One region of the Ruminococcus hominis genome, then DNA from elsewhere that is predicted to be linked to it. Evidence: riboswitches for the same ligand, from Rfam matches in the RefSeq annotation. Region 1 holds a riboswitch; the other holds the start of a gene.
The links. Region 1 has a riboswitch for FMN ahead of H8S40_RS10530 (ECF transporter S component). Riboswitches for the same ligand answer to the same signal wherever they lie in the genome.

Region 2: it holds a riboswitch for FMN, as region 1 does, so the genes downstream of both, ribD (bifunctional diaminohydroxyphosphoribosylaminopyrimidine deaminase/5-amino-6-(5-phosphoribosylamino)uracil reductase RibD) here and H8S40_RS10530 (ECF transporter S component) in region 1, are expected to answer to the same signal.

What each region holds. Positions count from the first base shown of each region.
Region 1 covers NZ_JACOPE010000001.1:2,378,312-2,382,053, forward strand. The annotation lists gene H8S40_RS10525 (potassium/proton antiporter) at 1-1,087, opposite strand, end outside; gene H8S40_RS10530 (ECF transporter S component) at 1,218-1,847, opposite strand; FMN riboswitch at 1,965-2,099, opposite strand; gene H8S40_RS10535 (cysteine-rich small domain-containing protein) at 2,237-2,530, opposite strand; gene mgrA (L-glyceraldehyde 3-phosphate reductase) at 2,540-3,550, opposite strand; tRNA gene H8S40_RS10545 (tRNA-Pro) at 3,705-3,742, opposite strand, start outside.
Region 2 covers NZ_JACOPE010000001.1:3,267,915-3,271,656, forward strand. The annotation lists gene ribE (riboflavin synthase) at 9-662, opposite strand; gene ribD (bifunctional diaminohydroxyphosphoribosylaminopyrimidine deaminase/5-amino-6-(5-phosphoribosylamino)uracil reductase RibD) at 644-1,780, opposite strand; FMN riboswitch at 1,945-2,059, opposite strand; gene H8S40_RS14855 (hypothetical protein) at 2,383-2,673, shown strand; gene H8S40_RS14860 (penicillin-binding Tp47 domain C-containing protein) at 2,705-3,742, opposite strand, start outside.

The DNA of each region.
Region 1 (3,742 bases):
AAAATACGATGTTAAACACATCACTTTTCGTATAAACCGGGCTTACCGTCACCATAATTGCAAATACAATCGAAGCGGCGCCTCGCAATCCGGAAAATGCAATCAAGGTTTTCTGTTTAAAGCTTGCACGGAATGCCAAAAGCAACAAAAAAGTTGCTATCGGCCTTGCGATAAAAGTCAAACCTATAAAAACCAATATTGCACTTCCTGCAATTCCCAATAATTGCGATGGGAAAACAAGTAATCCTAACAAGAAGAAAATTAAAATCTGCGCCAGATGATTGATTCCATCAAAGAAATGAATTAATGCAACTTTATGTTCAAACTTCTGATTTCCTATTATAATTCCTTGTAAATATACGCTCAGATATCCATTTCCTCCAAGCAATACAGAACCGGCATAGGCAAGTAACACCAATGCGATCATCAAAATTGTATCCATTCCTTCGATTTCAAATTCAATATGCTGCAAACTCCATACAGCAAGTATACCAATCCCAATTCCGAACAAAAAACCGACCCCAATCTGTTTTATTAGCATCCAGACAATATTTTGATTGCTTAACGACATCCAACTCAGAATGATCATCGTCATCATATAAGCAACTGGATCGTTGCTTCCACTTTCTACTTCCAAAATAGATGCTGTTCCATCTTTTAAGTTTAACTGTTTTGATCGTAATATAGAAAATACTGACGCTGCATCCGTAGAACCAACAACTGCGCCTAGCAACATACCTTCTTTAAGAGACATATGTAATACGTAATGACAAAATATACCTGTCAATACCGATGTTAATACAACACCCAATGTTGACATGCAAATTGATTGTTTAAGAACCGGCTTTGCCGCTTTTAAACTTGTTCCAAAACCACCATAAAACATAATAAAGACAAGTGCCGTAGAACAAATTTTTTCCGCTATTCCAAAATTATCGAATGGAATTTTAAAAATCCCTTCACTTCCAAATACCATTCCAATCGCCATAAACACTAAAACAGCCGGCACTCCAATCCTGTTTGTCAACTTATTTGTTAAAATACATGTTATAATTACAACCGCACATAAAATTAAACTTGTCTCCACACACTCACCTCTTCTTTTTTCTATTTCTTCCTATTATAACATATGTCCCTTTATAAAACGAAACTGAAAAAGAGACCTTGGTATGTTCCACGCATACCAACGCCTCTTTTCACTACTATTTTTTATATTCTTATCTCATTTTAAAAATAGGACTGATTTTTTTGTAGATCAATAACACAATCAGTGAAACCAAAATACCTTTTAATAAGTTAAATGGTGCTACTGCAAATAACACAAATGTTGAAAGACTTGTGATGTGTGAATTAACTGCAGTTCCCATTGCTACTAATGCATCGATTGGCATTCCAAATGCTTTTGCATAAACCGGAAGCAATACAAATGCATTCATTGCACTTCCTACAACAACCATCAAAAGTGTTCCAGCTATCATACCAAGCAATGCGCCCTTTCTTGTACGTTTATATTTGTAAATAATACCTGCCGGTACACACAATGCACATCCTACCAGAAAATTGGCTACCTCTCCAACACCAGCTGTAGTTGTTCCATTGATTACAAAGTTCAAAAGAATTTTAACAAATTCGATTGCTGCACCTGCCAAAGGTCCCATTACAAAACATCCGACCATTACCGGAACTTCGCTGAAATCAATCTTGTAAAATGATGGTGCAAATGGAAGTGGAATCTCAAATAACATCAATACCACTGCGATTGCTGCAAGCATACCAATCTGAACCAACGTTCTTACTCCTACTTTTTGTGTTTTTTCTGCTGTTGCTATATTACTACCTGTGCTCATCTTTTTTCTCTCCTTTAAAACAAACAGATTTTGAAAAGAAAGAAAGTCTTCTTGGAAGTGTTGTCAAAAAAGAAACCCCGGATTTTCTAATCCGGGGCTTTGTTATCTCTATGACATCAATTTCTTCTCTCATCCAGACTTTACTGTCGGTACTGGAATTCTCATCAAACTTATGAGTCACCAGTTCAACCACTTATGTGGGTCGCGGACTATACCGCCGGTTGGGACTTGCACCCTACCCCGAAGAATTTCTTTGTTCAATTTCATATATAAGTATAATCATGTATTTTTATAAAATCAAGAGTTTTTCACAAATTAATTCTGGTTTTCTGATTTTTTTCAAAATTTTCATCCACATTCTTGAAATCCTCTTTTGATTAGAAACTATTTTATTTCTTTTCATCTGTTTTCCTTGCCTTTTCCATGATTTCTCCGTATTTACCTATAATATAACCATAATTCTCTCTCTTGTGAGGCAACATACACTCTGTGCAATCTTTAATCCCGCTCTCTGTATATCGAAAGTTTCCTCCACATTTATCTCCCAGAGTATATAACGGACAATAGCAAAATAAACAATTAAAATCTTCCGGATGATTTGTTTTATGACATGGAAAATACTCACATTCTTTATTGCAGAAAAACGAGTAATGCTTTCCCATCCACTTTGGCTGTTCACTCATTTTACATTCCTATCTTTCACAAATTTTCTCAATCATTTTCAATTCTTCCTCTGAAAATGATGTCTGCTCAACAATTGATATATTTTCTTTAATCTGTGATGGTTTTGATGCGCCGATTAATACTGAGCATACCTCATCGTCTTTTAATACCCAGGACAAAGCCATCTGTGCAAGTGTCTGTCCTCTCTGTTTTGCCAGTTCATTTAACTCTGCAATTTGCCTCAAACGTTCTTCTGTCAAATCACTTTTGTGTAAAAAACGATTATCTCTGGCAATTCTGCTATCTTGCGGAATCCCCTCCAGATATTTATCTGTCAGCATTCCCTGAGCCAATGGACTAAACGCAATAATCCCAACCCCAGCTTCTTTGCAATATTTTTTCACTCCATCCTCTTCAATCGTTCGATCAAACATCGAATATCTTCTTTGATTCACTATAAATGGACAATGAAGTTCTTTTAATATAGAAACTGCTTTTTCCGTATACTCTTTATTATAATTAGAAACGCCCGCATATAAAGCTTTCCCGCTTCTTACAATATCCGCAAGTGCCTGCATTGTTTCTTCAAGCGGAGTGTCAGGATCCATTCTGTGGTGATAGAAAATATCCACATAATCTAATTTCATCCGTTTCAGACTTTGATCCAAACTTGCCATCAAATATTTTCTGCTGCCCCAGTTTCCATAAGGTCCATCCCACATATCATATCCTGCCTTGGTTGTAATCACCAACTCATCACGATATGGCCGAAAATCCTCTTCCATTAAACGACCAAAATTACTCTCTGCACTTCCGTATACCGGACCATAATTATTAGCTAGGTCAAATTGTGTAATACCGAGGTCAAACGCCGTTCTACACATTTGTTTCATGTTATCATAATTATCTTTACTTCCAAAGTTATGCCAGAAGCCTAACGAAACTGCCGGAAATTTCAAGCCACTTTTTCCCACTCGGTTGTACTGCATCAAATCATATCTTGATGCATCTGCTTTGTAAATGTTTGCGATATCTGCCATTGCCGGTTTCCCCTTTTTATGAAATATGCTATTTCTTCATTATTGACATTATACACTATACTTTCTTAAAGTGATAGCTGTTAATCCACCCCAATCTGCTTATAAACAAAAAAATCACGAAGCCTTATCGACTTCGTGAAATACTATAACAACATCGGAGTGACGTGATTCGAACACGCGACCTCTACGTCC
Region 2 (3,742 bases), 890 kb from region 1:
CTCCTGTTCTAAAATCCGAATTCCTGCAAAAATTCCATCGTAATTCCGGATTCTTTTTTCTCTTCTTCACTCTTTCCAAGGCCTAACAGCCTTTCTACGTATTTTCCGATCACATCATTCTCCAGATTCACTGAATCGCCCGGTACTTTTTCCAAAAGCGTCGTTTCTTCTCCTGTATGCGGGATAACCGATACCTGAAATCCCTCTTCCTCTACTTTTGCCACCGTCAGGCTGATGCCATCTATACAGATGGAGCCTTTTTCTACGATCAGATGTAATATCTGCGGCGATGTTCCAATAGATACCCAGATGGCATTCTCCTCCCGGGTCAGAGACCGGATCACACCGGTTCCGTCAATATGACCGCTTACGATATGTCCTCCAAATCTTCCGTCTGCAGCCATTGCCCGTTCCAGATTCACCTGACTTCCGACTTTACAGCTTCCCAGACTGCTTCTCCTGATGGTCTCTGCCATCACATCTGCAGTAAATCCATCCGGCTGAAGTGATGTAACTGTCAGACACACTCCATTGACTGCGATACTGTCACCGATCTTCGTTCTTTCCAATACCTTCTTCGCCTTGACTGCCAGAACTCCCGACTCTCCGGTCAGCTGCATATAGCGGACCGATCCTTTCTCTTCTACGATTCCTGTAAACATGGCCCCTCCTGTTCTTTTTCACATACCTGACAGATTATCCTGATGTCTTCACCGATCCGGCAGATATCCGTACATTTCAGTTTCAATGCTTCTGATGGAAGTCCGATGCCGACTCCTTCCACCGGTGTCTTACTGTTCTTTCCGCCAAATAATTTTGGTGCGATAAAACAGTGTACCTCTTTTACAATTTCTGCCCGCAGTGCACTGTCGTTCAGCGTGCCCCCGCCTTCCAGCAGAATGCTGTCAATGCCCTCATTTCCAAGATATGTCATCAGCTTTTTAAGGTCTATCTGACCTTTTTCATCCGGACAGCAGACAGTATCCACGCCTTTCGCATGTAACCGTTCTATTTTTTCTGTTATTTCTTCGTTCTCTTCCCGTCCTGCATAAGCCACGATTGTCCGGTACTCTTTTGCGCTTCTTACGATCTGGCTGTCAAGCGGTATCCTAAGACTGCTGTCGCATACTATTCTGACCGGACTTTTCCATCCTTCTACCCGGACATTCAACATCGGATCATCCGCAAGTACAGTCCCGATACCGGCCATAATACCCATATACCGGTGCCGCATATGCTGCACTTCCTGTCGGGCCGGTTCTCCTGTGATCCACTTCGATGCACCCGTCTTTGTCGCAATTTTCCCATCCAGTGTCATGGCATATTTCATCACTACATACGGTGTCTTCGTCGTAATATAATGGAAGAACACCGGGTTCAGATGGTCACATTCTTCCCGCATAAAATCCTGAACTACTGTAATTCCCGATTCACGCAATATCTGTGCACCTTTTCCTGCCACCTTTGGATTCGGATCCCTGGAACCAATCACCACTTTTTTAATCTTCTGTTCTATGATCGCTTCCGTACACGGCGGTGTCTTGCCATAATGACAGCATGGTTCCAGCGTAACATAGATTGTCGCACCCTCTGCCGATTCTGTAAGCGATGCGATTGCATTGCGCTCTGCATGAAGTTCTCCGCATTTTTTATGATAACCTTCCCCGATGATCCGGCCATCTTTTACGATCACCGCACCTACCATCGGATTCGGATTCGTCCATCCTTCTCCCTTTTTTGCAAGCTGGATTGCCCGGAGCATGTATTCCTGATCCGTCATTTCTCTTCCTTCTTTCTTAGTTATACAAAAACCCCTGCAGGATACCTACAGGGGAAATGATCTGTTACATATAACTGACAAATGATCTGTTAACCAAAAAAGCTCTGAAATGGATCACCATCTCAGAGCTCAGACACTACATTCATCTATTAAAATAACTGTACCATCATCTTCTTTCATCCAGACTATACTGTCGGCTCCGGAATCACACCGGATCATGCCTCTCGGCCCGCGGGCTTTACCGCCGGTAGGGAATCACACCCTGCCCTGAAGATTTCGTTTTCTTTTATCATAATACTTTATATATCATTTGTAAAGCAAAAGTTTGGAAATAGCAAACCCCGTCCCTATCCGGCACTTTTCCCCATTGCCTATCCATTTTGGATTTGCTACAATATTCAAGTCGAACGTCCGTGAGACTTGGCGCGTGATTCTGGTCAGCGAAGCTGACATATTCCTATCAGAATCACTGCGCATCCTCGCGGAGCGTTTATCTCAGTCGGAGATTGGACTCCCACTGAGACAAATTTGCTATTACTCACCACCTGAAGAGGTGGGAGTCTTCTCGACTGAGATAAAAACCTATCAAGGAGGACCTGCACATGAACACGATTGAACAATTAGATGAGCTTCAGAAGAAAGCAATACATACCCCGGAATTAAAAAACCGGTTTCTTGCATCAAAAAAGGCAGAAGACCCATTGGGGGAATTCTGCCTGATTTGTCAGCAAGAGGGCTATGATATCTATCCTATGGATATCATTCAAGCCGGAGATGAATTTTACGCCACAATGAAACGAAGCACCAATGGCGGTGGAGAAAATTCTCCTGTTCTCACTTGCGAAGATGATGCATATGAACTATTTTTCGCCGGTCTTGAAACCGACAACTGATTTAAGTCCTGTCTAGCACCTGGCTAAAAACTTATTTGCGTTTTCTTCTCTTCCATGTCACTCCACCGACACCTGCACCAAGTGAAGATACTGCAAGACCTAACCAACCAAGCACGCTTGTCACATCTCCTGTTTTAGCAGCATTTGTTCCACTTGTCTTTGTTGTGTTGCCTGTTTTATTGGTTGTGCTATTCGTCTTATTTGTTGTCTGTGTTGTCTGACTTGATTTCTTAACCAGTCCTTTGATTGCACTGTTCAAAGTATTGCTTGCCTCATCCACTGCTGTCTGGCTTTCTTTTGCCTGCAAAGCACTCTTTGCTTTTGTAAGTGCTGTCTGCATTGCTTTCCAGCTATCTGCTGTGTAATCTGCTTCTTTCAACGCTTCTGCATCAGAGATTGCTTTTTCAAGTGAAGAAGTATCAACACTTACCGGCTGTTCTGCTTTTACAAGAGCTGCCTTTGCTGCATCCAATGTTGCTTTTGCCTGATCTACTGCTTCCTGACTTTCTTTTGCTTCTGCTACGCTTCTTGCATTGACAAGGGCTGCCTGATATGTTGCCCAGCTTTCTGCTGTATAGTCAGATTCTTTTAATCCATCTGCTTCTGCGATTGCTGCTTCCAGTGCAGAAGTATCAACTACAACCGGTGCCGGAGTTTCTCCTGCAACCTTATAAGTAAATGTAAGAGGGATTGTATATCCCGTTGAAGTTACTGTAATCTGGAATTCTGTTCCCGCTACCGCATCTTTAAATGGCGCTGCATCTGTCTTTAATGTTCCGTCACTTCCAATAATCTCAACTTTACCTCTTCCGGTTGCTGCATAATCTGTACCATTTACATTTACAGAAGTGATTTTCCCAATATATGAATTTAATGCATCAGCATCAAATCCTTCTGCCTGTACAAGTTTCTTATTCTCTGAATCATAAGCAGCTGGCATATTTGTTGTTGTCAGCAGGAAGGATGTAACAATATCTGCATATTTGCCATTTTTATCTTTTACTGTGAGCGTATATTTACCTGGCTCTATTGAACCTGCCGCTCTTGTTTCTGTGGTTGCCTTATATGT